DNA from 3 places in the Polaromonas sp. P3_A5 genome. Region 1 is predicted to be linked to each of the others. Evidence: predicted binding sites of a transcription regulator. Region 1 holds the regulator's gene; each other region holds the start of a gene.
The links. Region 1 encodes sigma-54, which starts transcription at its own class of promoters, with help from an activator protein. Its sites were predicted from a motif close to TGGCANGNAANCTGCTTT; they were not measured.

Region 1 (4,688 bases):
CCTCAACAAGGCCAAATTCGTTGAGTTCTACAACTCCTTTTCGGTCGCCTCCAAGGCGCGCAAGGCCACACAGCTGCAGGACAGCTACAAAGTGGCCGGCGTGCCGTCGCTGGGTATCGCCGGGCGTTATTACACCTCGTCGGACCAAACCCAAACCATGACCCGCGCGCTGCAGGTCACAGATCACCTGATCGCCCAATCCCGCAAGGCCAAATAAAGAAAGCGCCCGCGGCCGTGCGCCGCGCCAAACACCGGCTCAAAAAACCCGCCCGATTTCCGGCGGGTTTTTTTATGCCCCTAATATTCCCCGTGCAAGCCATTCCCGCAGCTGGCATGGCTACAATGACCCAACACCAAGCAGCAAGATTCGTGCCTTATGAAACACCCCATTTTTTCCCTCATCCTGCCGGTCATCCTGGCGCTGGGGTCGGCTTTCCCGGCCGCTGCCGAAAAAGCTGATCGGGACAAACCCATGAACGCGGAGGCAGATGCCCTGCGTTATGACGACCTGAAGCAAACCAGCGTTTTTACCGGCAATGTGGTGATCACCAAGGGCACGACCATCGTGCGCGGCGAGCGCGTTGACGTCATGCAGGATCCCGAGGGCTACCAGCAGGCGGTGTCCGTCGCGGCGCCCGGCAAGCTGGCGTTTTACCGGAAAAAGCGTGACGGCGTAGACGAGTACATCGAAGGCGAAGGCGAACGCATTGAATATGACAGCCGCGCCGACCTGGTGAAGTTCATCAAGCGGGCGGTGGTGCGCCGCTACAACGGTGCCACCCTGGTGGACGAAACCACCGGCAGCCTGATTGTTTATGACAACAACACCGACGTCTTCACCGTGGATGGGGGCGCGCAAAACCGTACGGCCAGCAACCCCACGGGGCGGGTTCGCGCCATGCTGTCACCCCGCGCGACAGCCTCGGCACCCGTTGCGGCACCGCCCGCGGGCCCAGCCCCGGTTCTGCGCCCCAGCACGACGCTGGGCAATGAAAAGAACTAGAAAGACCTGCACAGATGGATGTGGTGACTGACACTTCAGCGGCCCCGGCCGCTCCTGCCCTGACCCCCAGCCGCCTTGTTGCGCAAGGTCTGCAAAAATCGTACGGCAGCCGCAAGGTGGTGCAGGACGTTTCGCTGTCCGTGCAAAAAGGCGAAGTCGTGGGCCTGCTGGGCCCCAACGGCGCGGGCAAAACGACCTCGTTCTACATGATCGTGGGCCTGGTGCGCGCCGATGCAGGCGAAATTTCCATCGACGGCGAGTCGGTCGAGCACATGCCGATTCACCTGCGTGCCCGCCTGGGCCTGAGCTACCTGCCTCAGGAAGCGTCGATTTTCCGCAAGCTCACGGTGGAAGAAAACGTGCGTGCCGTGCTGGAGCTGCAGCTCGACAAAACCGGAAAACCGCTGGGGCGCGCAGACATCGAGTCGCGGCTCGACGCCCTGCTGCAGGATTTGCGGGTAGATCATTTGCGCAACTCACCGGCACCGGCGCTCTCGGGCGGCGAGCGCCGCCGGGTCGAAATCGCGCGGGCGCTGGCAACCCAGCCGCGCTTCATCCTGCTGGATGAGCCGTTTGCCGGTATCGACCCCATTGCCGTGATCGAAATCCAGCGCATCATCGGTTTCCTCAAATCGCGCGGCATCGGCGTGCTGATCACCGACCACAACGTGCGTGAAACACTGGGCATTTGCGACCATGCCTACATCATCAGCGACGGCCACGTGCTGGCGCAAGGCACACCGTCCGAGATCGTGAATAACGCCGATGTGCGCCGCGTCTATCTCGGCGAACACTTCAAGATGTAGAACATGGTTCCCCCCTGTTGTCGCTCACTTCGTGTAGCTCCCTCTCCCCCTCCGGGGACGGCGCCTGCGGCCTGGCAAAGCCAGTTCGGCGGCGCCCGCTGGTTAAAGACGTATCGCCTCAACCTTCCGCAAGTTTGAAAATCCAGTGAAACAAGGTCTGTCACTCCGCGTCTCGCAGCATCTTGCGCTGACACCTCAACTACAGCAGTCGATCCGGCTGTTGCAGCTGTCGACGCTTGAGTTGAGCCAGGAGGTCGAGCAGATGCTCGACGAAAACCCGTTTCTGGAAGTGTCGGAAGAGACGGCGGTGCGCGAAGAGTTTGGGCTGGAGCACATCAACACGCCGGTAAGCCAGGACAGCCGCGAGTTTGAATCTGCTACGGATTCGATAGCTGGCGGCGCAGACGAGACTAGCGCTACAGCCCCGAATGACGCAGAAGTCAGTGCGGAGCCCAAGCTCGAGGAAAGCTGGGAAGGCGATGGCACGGTAGAAACCACGCCCGACGACAGCGAGTGGGGAAGCGACGCACCGGCGCGCAAGAACAACAATGAAGAGAGCGAAGCCGAGGCCTCCGACCTCACGGGCAGCCATGAGTCGCTGCAGGACCACCTGCACCGGCAATCGCTGAGCTTGCGCCTGTCGGAGGAAGACCGTGCCGCGCTGCACTTCCTCATTGAATCGCTCAACGACGACGGCTACCTTGAAGACAGCCTGGCGTCGCTCGCGGCCGGTCTTGCAAGAGATGACATGGCGCAGGCGGAAGAACTGGAGCAGCGTTTTGCGATGGCGCTCAAGCTGCTGCACCACATGGAGCCTGCCGGTGTCGGTGCGCGCAACCTGGCGGAATGCCTGAGCCTGCAGCTGCTGGACTGCAAGGACTGCGAAGAAACCCGCGCAGCCATTGCCATGTGCAAGCAACCGATGGAGCTGCTGGCCAAGCGCGACGTCAAGCGCCTGTCGCACCTGTGCGGTTTCACCGAAGCCGCCATCAAGGGCGCGATCACGGTGATAGGCCGGCTCGATCCCAAGCCCGGGCGCCGCTTCGTGAATGTGGAGCGCAACCTGATCGTGCCCGACGTCATCGTTGTGAAGTCGGGCCGGGGCTTCAAGGTTTCGCTCAATGGCGACGTCATGCCGCGCCTGCGCGTGCACGACATTTATGCCAATGCCCTCAAGCAGCACAAGGGCCAGGGCGGCCAGGCGCTGCAGCAGCGCCTGCAGGAGGCCCGCTGGTTCATCAAGAACATCCAGCAGCGCTTTGACACCATCCTGCGCGTGAGCAGTGCGATTGTGGAACGGCAGAAAAATTTCTTCACGCACGGTGAACTCGCCATGCGCCCGCTGGTGCTGCGCGAAATCGCCGACGAGCTGGGCCTGCACGAGTCCACCATCTCCCGCGTGACCACGGCCAAGTACATGGGCACCCCTTTCGGCACCTTTGAGCTCAAGTATTTCTTCGGCTCCGCGCTCGGCACCGAAACCGGCGGCAATGCTTCCAGCACGGCGGTACGCGCGCTCATCAAACAATTTGTCTCGTCCGAAAGCCTCAAGAAACCGCTCAGCGACAACCAGATTTCCGAAATGCTCAAGGAGCAGGGCATTGAATGCGCACGCCGCACCGTGGCCAAGTACCGCGAAGCCCTGCGCATAGCGCCCGCCAACCTGCGCAAATCACTCTAGCCGCCCAATCAGGCCGCGCTGCCCGTCCCTCAAAGTCAGTCATGAATCAACTCCAATTGTTTTTACCGTGCGCCGCAGGCGTCGAAACCCTGCTGGCCACCGAGGTCAAGCGTGTCACCGGGATCGACGGCAAAGCCTGGCGCGCCGGCGTGCAGCTGCAGGCGTCGTGGCGCGACGCGTTGCAGCTCAACCTGCACAGCCGGCTGGCGCAGCGTGTACTGATCGAGCTGCAGCACAACCAGTACCGCAGTGAGCAAGACCTCTACAACGCTGCTGCCAACGTGGCCTGGGAAATCTGGTTCACGCCCAAACAGACCTTCAAGGTCGAGATCACCGCCCAGCACAGCCCGCTGCAAAGCCTGAACTTCGCGGCGCTGAAGATCAAGGACGCGATCGCCGACCGCTTTCGCGCCAAGTTCGACGACGTGCGCCCCAGCGTCGACACGCGCTGGCCCGACGTGCGCGTCTACGTGCACCTGACGACGGACACCGTCACGGTCTACATCGACACCTCGGGTGAGCCGCTCTTCAAGCGCGGCTGGCGTGAAGACAAGGGTGATGCCCCGCTGAAGGAAACCCTGGCCGCCGCCATGATTGCCGCCAGCGGATGGGATCAGCTCTGTAAAGAAGGCGTGCCGCTCTATGACCCCTGCTGCGGCTCGGGCACCATCGCGATTGAAGCCGCGCAGATCGCGTGCAACATCGCACCCGGCATCAACCGCCGTTTTGCCTTCCAGAAATACCTGCCCTTCCAGGGCCACGTGTGGGACGGCCTCCTCGACCAGGCCGAAGCCGCCATCACCGAGCCCACGGCCAAGGTGTTCGGCAGCGACGTGTCTTTCCGCATGGTTGACTTTGCCGAGCGCAATGCCGAACGTGCCGGTGTGGCCAATGCGGTGGAATTCCGCGGCGGCGACGCGCTGCAGCGTATGCCACCTGCGCCTTCGGGCGTGATGCTGGTGAACCCGCCTTACGGCGAACGGATCGATGTGGCAGGCGTGGCCGGCATCACCGGCCTGCAGGGACGCGACCAGCGCCGCCAGCAAGGACATGCCGAAGGACGCGTGCAGCAGGACCACCGCAACCAACCCATCGATGAATTTGGCCAGCCGCTGAACCGGGACAGCGGCGATCGGGGCGACACGCGTGAAGAGCCCGCCTTCGAGACTTCGCGCGACCGTTCTGCCAATCCCGGCCG
Region 2 (4,688 bases), on a different contig from region 1:
CGGGCGCTCTGGCGGTCGGGCACTGGCGCCGGGGCAAGCACCGGCTGGCTGCGCTCCTTCACCACCTCGGACACCAACTGCACCAGCGGCACGCGTGCCTTGGGCTCGGGGGTGGCCATGATTTCTTCCAGCCGGTCGGCCCACACCGCCAGGTCCACGTGGCCATCCTCGGCGGCTTTTTCCCGCGCAAAACGCGCTATTTCGGCGGCGTATTCCTGGTTACCGGCCATCCACTCGGTGTCGGTCACGCGGCCGGTTTTGCGGCGCAACAGCACATGCAGGTGGGCCGCAACGGCAATTTTTTCACTGGAGGGCATGGTGCGCAATCCTTGAAAGTGGAGTCCGTTGTTTGTCAGTTACGTGCCCAACCGCTCGGCGTGCTGGGTGATGTCCAGGCCGTCGCTCTCGGCGGCTTCGCTGACGCGCAGGCTGACGATCAGCGAGGTGACCCACAAGGCCAGCGCCGTCATGAACAGGCTGTAGAGCATGACGGCGCCTGCGCCTATCGCCTGGGTCATCAGGCTGCCCTCGACACCGGAGATGGCCTTGCTGGCAAAAATGCCGGTCAGCAGCGAACCCACAATGCCGCCCACGCCGTGCACGCCGAACACGTCCAGCGAATCGTCGGCGTTGAGCAGGCGCTTGAGGCCCGTGGCGCCCCAGTAGCAGGCCACGCCGGCCACCAGGCCAAACACCAGGGCCGCGCGCGGCGAGACAAAGCCCGCCGCCGGCGTGATGGCGACCAGCCCGGCGACCAGGCCCGAGCACAGTCCCAGCAGGGAAGGACGCCCGCGAACAATCCATTCGGCCGCCATCCACGAGAGAGCGCCCGCGGCCGCCGCGATGTGCGTGACGGCCATCGCGAGGCCGGCCCGGCCGTCGGAGGCCACGGCGGAGCCGGCGTTAAAGCCAAACCAGCCGACCCACAGCATGCCGGCACCGGCCATGGTCAGACCCAGGTTGAAAGGCGTAAACGGTTCACGGCCATAGCCGTGGCGCGGCCCGAGCGCGTAGGCACAGACCAGCCCGGCAATGCCGGCATTGATGTGCACGACCGAGCCGCCGGCAAAGTCCAGCGCGCCCATGCGCGCCAGCCAGCCATTGGGCTCCCAGACCCAGTGGGCAATGGGTGCGTAGACGACGACGGTCCACAGCGACATGAACACCAGCATCGCGGAGAACCGCATGCGTTCCACAAACGAGCCGACCACCAGCGCGGCCGTGATGATGGCGAAGGTCAGCTGGAACATGGCGTAGACCGACTCGGGAATGTTGGGCGCAATATGGCTCACGGCCACCTTCTGCGCGTCCTTCACGTAGTCCAGCCCGGTGAACCAGAGCCGCTCGGGACCACCCAGATAGTGCCCAAGCGCACCTTTGCCGGGCGTGAAGGCGATGGAGTAGCCCACCGCAAACCAGAGCAGGCTGACAACGGCACAGATGGCGACAACGCAGGCCATGACATTGAGCACGCTTTTCCTGCGCACCATGCCGCCGTAGAAAAGGGCGATGCCGGGCAGGGTCATGAGCAATACCAGTGCGGTGGAGGTCATCATCCAGGCGGTGTCGGCACCATTGAGGGTCTCCACGCCGACCAGTCCCGGTTGGGTCAGCGGCGCCGGGGCGGCCGCTGCAGGAAGCGGCGCAGAGGCCGCAGCCACCGGTGCGGCGGGAGGAGCAGGAACAGCGGCCGGTGCGGGGGACGGTGCGACTTCCGGAGCGCTGGCAGTGACTGCTGGCGGCGCCACCGCCGGGGGAGCCGTGGTCTGTGCCAGGGCTTGCTGGCATGCCAGGCCCAAGCATAAAGACATACCCAAGGCCAGAAATCTGTTCATATGCATACGGTGCCCGCCTGTTCAATCAACCAACAATTGGTAACAACAGGCATAAGTCGTGCCAATACCGCAGTAGCTCGTGTGATGGGACTGCAACGGAAAATATGTACTGCAAAAGTGCGCAAACGATTGGCGTGGTGCCCCAAAAACATCCACAGAACCAGCGGCCGCCCAAAGCCCGGGGCCGGGAAACCCCCAATGCACTGGGACAGTGCGCCCGCTATATTGGATGACTTGCTGACGAGCCTTGCTGCTCGCAACGCGAGGAGCCGAGGAGACACGAGAGAGTCATTAAGAAGTACACAAGCAAAGCGGCATTCCACAAGAGATGCAGATTTGCAAAAAGCGCTGGCAACCCCAGCGCTTTTTTTATGCCTCCGCCCTGACGGGGCCCAACCCTCAAAAACCCTCGCAGCCATTGACTGTCGGGCGCAAGCAGCTATCTATTTGATAGCAATGAGTCTGTTCAATGCGATGGGACAATCCGGGCCATGGAATTATTCATCGTCTCGTTGGCCTCCCTGCTCGCCGGTTTTGTGGACTCTATCGTCGGGGGCGGCGGGCTGATCCTGGTGCCGGCCCTGTTTGCGGTTTTCCCCACCACCCATCCTGCCACCCTGTTTGGGGTGAACAAGGGGGCCTCGGTCTGGGGCACCGCGGTTGCCACGGCCCAATATGCCCGTCGGGTGGAGCTTCGCTGGGCGGCACTGTTGCCGGCGGCGGCCGCCGGGTTCACCGGCTCGCTGGCGGGCGCCTGGCTGGTCACCGTCATCTCGCCGGGCTTTTTGCGCAAGACCCTGCCCTTTGTGCTGCTGGCGGTGTTGCTCTATACGCTGGCCAGGAAGGAGCTGGGCCGCCACCATACGCCCCGCTTTACCGGGCATGCCGAAACCGCGGCGGCCTGCTGCATCGGGCTGGTGCTGGGGTTTTACGACGGCTTCTTCGGTCCGGGCACCGGCAGCTTTTTTGTATTTTTATTTGTGCGCTGGCTGGGTTATGACTTTTTGAACGCGTCGGCTTCGGCCAAGCTGCTCAACACCGCCACCAACCTCGCAGCGCTGGCGCTCTTTGCCTGGAAGGGCCATGTCTGGTGGCATTTCGCCCTCACGATGGCCGTGGCCAACGTGGCGGGCAGCCTGCTGGGCACCCGCCTGGCCCTCAAACATGGGGCCGGGTTTGTGCGCGGGGTGTTTATCGCCGTGGTCAGCTCGCTGATCCTGAAAACCGGTTTTGACGCATTTGCGCGCTGACTGTGCGCAGGCCGTTTGCTATTGATTTAATAGCTGCTTGCGCAGGTCCTGTATGGGTTTCCGGCAAATTTGGCTTGAAATCCGGCCATCACCGTTTAATGACAAAATTGGCGTCCGGCCCAATAGGGGCATGCGCAAGCAGCTATCAAATCGATAGCGACGGCCGGCTTAATCGGGGTTGATGCCCGCTGCCGCCATGGGCGGCGGCAGCTTGCTGAGCGCCTCCGCAATCGCCGCCGTCCTGGCTTTGGCGGCAGCGGCAGCCGCGGCGTTCGTGGGGCCGGGGGAAGCGCCTGCTGCGCCGGCCGACAGCTGGCCGGCCACGTCGGCGGCCTGGCGCGGCTTGCCGATGGGCGCTGCCGCCAGCCCCTTCTGCACCGCCACCATGTCTTCCTCGCTCGGGTACTGGCCCAGCAGCACATAGTCAAAAACACGCCGTGCAATCGGCGCCGCCACCCCGGCGCCCCAGCCGGCGTTTTCCACGATCACTGCCAGCGCGATCTTGGGGTCTTCCGCCGGCGCAAACGCCATGTAAACAGCGTGGTCGCGCTGGTACTCTTCCATCTTGCTGCTGTTGTACTTGTCTTTCTGGCCGATGGTGACCGCCTGCGCCGTGCCGGTTTTGCCGCCGCTCAGATAACCCGCGCCGGCAAACACGCGTGCCGAGGTGCCTTCCTGGGTGACGCCAACCAGGGCCTTGCGCACGATCGCGATGTTTTCAGCCTTGTAGCCCAGGTTTTCCGGCGCATCGGCCGGCAGCGGGTGCATCACGCGCGTCACCGGGTCCTGCGTGCCGATCACCAGCCGCGGCCGGTGCTTGACGCCGTTGTTGGCCAGCACGGCCGTGGCCTGCGCCAGCTGCAGCATGGTGAAGGTGTTGTAGCCCTGCCCGATACCCAGTGAGATGGTTTCGCCGGGGTACCACTTCTGGTGCTCCGGCCTTTTATAGGCTTTGCGTTTCCAGGCCTGGCTGGGCAGCACGCCCGTGACTTCACCGCTGATATCGATGCCGGTGATCTGCCCAAAGCCCAGCGGCTGCATGAAGTCGTGCATGGCGTCCACGCCGAGTTCGTTGGCCAGCGAATAGAAGTACACGTTGCTCGACTTCACGATGGCGCGGTACATGTCCACCGCCCCCAGCGCAATGTCGCCGTGGCTGCGGAAGACGTGGCCGCCGAAACTCCAGGAGGCGTTGTCGTTGACGATGAAGCTGGCGGAGCGCTTTCCGGTTTCCAGCGCCGCCATGGCCATGAAGGGCTTGTAGGTGGAGCCCGGCGGGTAGGTGCCGCGCAGCGCGCGGTTGAGCAGGGGCTTGTCCAGCGAATCCCGCAGGTATTGCCAGCTCTCCGTGTCGATGCCGTCCACGAACAGGTTGGGATCGAAAGTCGGCTTGCTGACAAACGCCAGCACGTCGCCGGTCTTCGGGTCCATGGCCACCAGCGCGCCGCGCCGGTCGCCGAACATGTCTTCCACCAGCTTCTGCAGGCGGATGTCCAGCGACAGCATGACGGTGTTGCCGGGCGTGGCCGGGTTGCTGGCGAGTTTGCGCATGGCGCGGCCGCCCGCCGAGGTCTCGACCTGCTCGACGCCGGTGGTGCCGTGC
Region 3 (4,688 bases), on a different contig from region 1:
CTGTCCTTGAGCTCGGCCACGCGGTCCAGGTAGCGCTGGTAATTACGGCTCTCAATGCCCTGTTTTTCAGGTTCACCGTTGTTGAATTCTTTTTGCTGCTCGGCCAGCTTGGCTTCGGCCTTTTTCAACTCGGCCTCAAGGATGGCGCGCGAATCGTTGTCGCGGGTCCGCTGTTCGGGGCTGCCATCGGTGCGCGGGCCACTGGAGCCTGCGGCCGCAGCCACGCGAACCGCGGCTTTGGGCACCGGCGTGCTCTGCATCACCGTCACATTGCCGCCGGACAGCAGTTTGCAGCTCCGGGTTTGGGCGTCTTTTGTGTTGTTGATGTATTCAGGGGCCGCACCCCCGACTCCTGCGCAGCGGTATACCTGCTGCGCCCATGCAGCATTCCCCGCGCCAGCCAGCAGCAACGACAAGGTAGAAAGCAATAAGGTGTGTTTCATAGGTACTCCCGATGCCCAATAAGGGCGAGGACGGTCTATCAGTATGCGGCAAAGGCGCCGAAATACAAAGCCAGCAAACCCACAACCGGCTTGGGCAATAAAAAAGGACGGCATATGCCGTCCTTTTTTGACCACAAACTGTGTAAATAAACAGTAGGCGGTTGGGCTTTCGCCCCCCTGATTACAGGGAGTAGTACATCTCGAATTCGATAGGGTGGGTCGCCTGGCGCAGGCGGGTCACTTCACCCATCTTCAGTTCAATGTAGGCGTCGATCATGCTGTCGGTGAACACACCGCCCTTGGTCAGGAAGCTGCGGCCCACGTCGAGTGCGTCCAGCGCCTGGTCCAGGCTGTGGCACACGGTTGGTACTTTTGCATCTTCCTCGGGTGGCAGATGGTACAGATCCTTGGTGGCGGCTTCGCCGGGATGGATCTTGTTTTCCACGCCGTCCAGACCCGCCATCATCAGGGCCGAGAAGCCCAGGTAAGGGTTCATCAGTGGATCGGGGAAACGCGCTTCGATACGGCGGCCCTTTGGATTGGCAACGTAAGGAATGCGGATCGATGCCGAACGGTTTTTGGCCGAGTAAGCCAGCTTGACCGGCGCCTCATAGCCAGGAACCAGACGCTTGTAGCTGTTGGTGCCTGGGTTGGTGATGGCGTTCAGGGCGCGTGCATGCTTGATGATGCCGCCGATGTAGTACAGGGCGAAATCAGACAGGCCTGCATAGCCGTCACCGGCAAACAGGTTTTTGCCGTCTTTCCAGATGGACTGGTGAACGTGCATGCCGGAGCCGTTGTCGCCGACAACAGGCTTGGGCATGAAGGTGGCGGTTTTGCCGTAGGCGTTGGCCACGTTCTGCACGACGTATTTCAGGACCTGGGTCCAGTCGGCGCGCTGAACCAGCGTGCTGAAACGGGTACCGATTTCGTTCTGGCCGGCACCGGCCACTTCGTGGTGGAACACTTCGACGGGGATGCCCAGCGACTCGAGGATCAGGGCCATTTCGGCGCGCATGTCTTGCGTGCTGTCGACAGGAGGCACGGGAAAGTAGCCGCCCTTGACGGTAGGACGGTGGCCGCGATTGCCGCCTTCGAGCTTGGCACCGGAATTCCAGGGCGCTTCGTATTCTTCGATCTTGAAGAAGGTGCCCGACATGTCGGTGTTCCAGCGCACGTCGTCAAAGATGAAGAATTCTGGCTCGGGGCCGAAGTAAGCAGTGTCGCCCAGGCCGGAAGCCTTGAGGTAAGCCTCTGCGCGCTGCGCGATGGAGCGCGGGTCGCGGTCATAGGCCTTGCCGTCGGCGGGCTCAAGCACGTCGCAGCTCATGAACAGCGTGGTTTCTTCAAAGAACGGATCGATGTTGGCCGTCTTTGGGTCAGGCATCAGTTGCATGTCGGAGGCTTCAATGCCCTTCCAGCCGGCAATTGAGGAGCCGTCGAATGCATGGCCCGACGTGAATTTGTCTTCGTCAAAGTGGGACACGGGCACGGTCACGTGCTGTTCTTTGCCCCGGGTATCGGTAAAACGGAAGTCAACAAACTTGACTTCGTTTTCCTTGACCATTTTCATGACGTCTGCGACGGTCTTTGCCATCAAAATCTCCTGTTGCTGGATGGGTGGTTGAAAAATCTATTCGGGCTGTCGAATGCACTTTTTGTGCCACAGACATTGGCGGTTGAGTTTCCCGCCAAGCCCCGGATTGTGCCGTGATCTGGCTTCAGTTCCAGCCTTTGGCAGGCTGAAAATGCAAAAAACACCGGCCAGCACCGAATGCACCATGATCGTGCATCAACATACACGCCCAAGCTTGGTGCAAAAAATTAACGCACCAACTCGGGGCCTAACTTCAGGTCAAATTTGTGCAGCCCGGCCAGCATGGCTGGATAGGCCAAATTGACCGCCTCGGGCGCGCCTTTGACGCCCAGTTCAATATGGCGGCCATATTCCGGGTGGTCCACGCTGGGCAGGCTAAACACTTTCACTCCCGCATGGGCCGCTTCAATATCGAGCATCAGGGGCGTGAGCATGGCCTCCATGGACCCAAAAATGATCACCGACTTCTCGGTGTAAGGCGATTTTTGGTGCAGGTGGGCGTACTGGTTGTCGAGCACCCATTCAATCATCGGCCAAGCCATCACCGGGAAGCCGGGAACGAAGTGAACCGCCCCCTGCCCCGCCCGGCAGGTAAAGCCCGGTATCTTGTTATAGGGGTTCGGAATAATCTCCGCGCCGACCGGAAACACGCCCATGTTCAACCGGTGGATGTTGTCGTCGCGGTCAGGCTCGTAGGGTGTCCCCTGCTCTTTCGCCACATCCGCCATGCGCTCAAGGATCAGGGTTTTGGCCGTGGGGTGCAGCGCGAGCTCAAGGCCCAGCGCCTTGGCCGCGCACTGCCGCGTATGGTCGTCCGGTGTGGCCCCTATACCGCCGCAGGAAAAGACCACGTCGCCGTGTTCACGCGCGGCGGCAAACGCCCGCGCCAGCGTGGCCGTGATGCGGGCGGGGTCGTCGCCCACGTAGTCGGCATAGGCCAGCTGCAAGCCGCGCGCGCCCAGCAGTTCGATGGCTTTGGGCAGGTGCTTGTCGGCACGTTTGCCGGAAAGGATTTCGTCGCCGACGATGATGAGGCCGAATTGTGGGGTCATGTTCAGGCTTGTCAGGTAACGGGTTCAGGGTTGTGATTCGGGCTTGCCGCCCAGTGAGCCGAAGCTGGGCGCCGGCCCGGGGAGGGCATCGGGGGCCAGCTCATTTGCTATCGATTCAATAGCTGCTTGCGCAAGCGGGTCGGGCGCCAGGGCATTATTCTTCTTGCGAAGTTGTTCCAGGGCCGACAGCGTATAGTGCGCAAACCAGAGCGAGGAAAACGCAAACACCAGGGTGTAGATCCAGATGGCCACCGGCACCAGGATGGGCGCCATTGCCACAAACATCGCGCCCGAGGCCCACAGCAGGCTGGGGGCCGCACCCAGGTAACCGCTGAACACACCGATCGCCAGCAGCGGCAGGCGATGCTCCTTGAATATCTGGCGCCGCTCTTCACTGCTGGCGTGGTCCACCATGGCGTCATAAGACATGACACGGTAAGTCAGCCAGCCCCAGATCAGCGGCGGCAGCACCAGGATCAGCGGTGGAATCAGCCAAAGCGGAATCGAAACGACCAGCGCCACCACGGCCAGCAAAGTGGAGCCCAGCGACCAGAACAGGCTGGTAAACAGGGAGCCTCCACGCTTGCGCTCCATCTGGGGAAAGCGCCGTTCAGCCACCAAGGCCACCATGGCCGGCGTCATGAGCAATGCCACGAAGAGCAGTGAGACGATGATGATCACGGGGATGATCAAAAGCAGGAGCAGCACCTTGGGCAGTACAGACTGCAGCTGGCCCAGGCCCAATCCCTCCAGCCAGCGAACCATGGCATCAACCAGCTCGAAGCTCCCAAGTTGCACGCGGATGGCTTCCGCAGCACTGTCCCAGAAGAAGTAGCCCAGGGTCAGCGAAACCCCCCCCATGATCACCAGCGGCAGGATCGACAGCACAATGACCCGCGGGTGCAGGCAATACATCGCGGCGCGCCAGAAGGCGTCAAGGAGTTTGCTCATGCTGAAAGTGTAGCCCCCACAGTCGTTCACTGCGTGTAACTCCTTGCCCCCGAGGGGGCCGCCCGCCTGCGGTCTGGCAAAGCCAGTCCCGCGGCTCATGCTGGGTTAAGAACTCAGCAAGTTCAGGCTTTGCCAACGAGGCGTTTCAGGCCCAGCCACTGCTGCGACCAGAAACCTTTGCCGTAGTCGCGGTTGGCTTCGACCTGGTCGCGAATGCCCGTCGGGTCATAACGCTGCTCAAAATTGACAGTGCGGAACAGCATGTCCCACCAGGGGAGCAGCACGCCGAAGTTGTGGCCCCCCAGTGTTTTGGGTCCGTGGCTTTCGTGGCCAATGCCAATGCTGTGGTGCAAGCGGTGAAAGCGCGGGCTGATCCACAGGCGCTCGCCCACATGCCCGAACCACATCCGCACATTGGCATGCTGAAAGCTCTCGCTGAGCTGGGTAAAGGCCACGATGGCAATGAACTGCCCCGGCGCCACGCCGATGAGCTGGGCCACCAGCACGACGATGGAATCAACCAGGATGTCGTCCAGCAGGTGGTTGCGGTTGTCGCTCCACATCGTCATCTGCCGCTGCGCATGGTGCAGCGAATGCAGGCGCCACCACCACTCGATCTGGTGCTGGCCGCGATGCGTCCAGTAC

Region 2: AC1DU8_RS19700 (ammonium transporter) is a predicted target of sigma-54. The motif match lies at 1,882-1,899, and genes of this name have one in related genera.
Region 3: glnA (type I glutamate--ammonia ligase) is a predicted target of sigma-54. The motif match lies at 2,092-2,109, and genes of this name have one in related genera.

What each region holds. Positions count from the first base shown of each region.
Region 1 is NZ_JBFUGF010000004.1:106,802-111,489, forward strand. It holds gene AC1DU8_RS21770 (thiol:disulfide interchange protein DsbA/DsbL) at 1-217, shown strand, start outside; gene lptA (lipopolysaccharide transport periplasmic protein LptA) at 377-1,003, shown strand; gene lptB (LPS export ABC transporter ATP-binding protein) at 1,018-1,809, shown strand; gene AC1DU8_RS21785 (RNA polymerase factor sigma-54) at 1,955-3,490, shown strand; gene AC1DU8_RS21790 (THUMP domain-containing class I SAM-dependent RNA methyltransferase) at 3,532-4,688, shown strand, end outside.
Region 2 is NZ_JBFUGF010000003.1:36,358-41,045, forward strand. It holds gene AC1DU8_RS19695 (hypothetical protein) at 1-317, opposite strand, end outside; gene AC1DU8_RS19700 (ammonium transporter) at 357-1,811, opposite strand; gene AC1DU8_RS19705 (sulfite exporter TauE/SafE family protein) at 2,327-3,085, shown strand; gene mrdA (penicillin-binding protein 2) at 3,254-4,688, opposite strand, start outside.
Region 3 is NZ_JBFUGF010000001.1:1,226,255-1,230,942, reverse strand. It holds gene AC1DU8_RS05930 (hypothetical protein) at 1-443, opposite strand, end outside; gene glnA (type I glutamate--ammonia ligase) at 625-2,040, opposite strand; gene AC1DU8_RS05920 (competence/damage-inducible protein A) at 2,268-3,092, opposite strand; gene AC1DU8_RS05915 (EI24 domain-containing protein) at 3,117-4,043, opposite strand; gene AC1DU8_RS05910 (sterol desaturase family protein) at 4,166-4,688, opposite strand, start outside.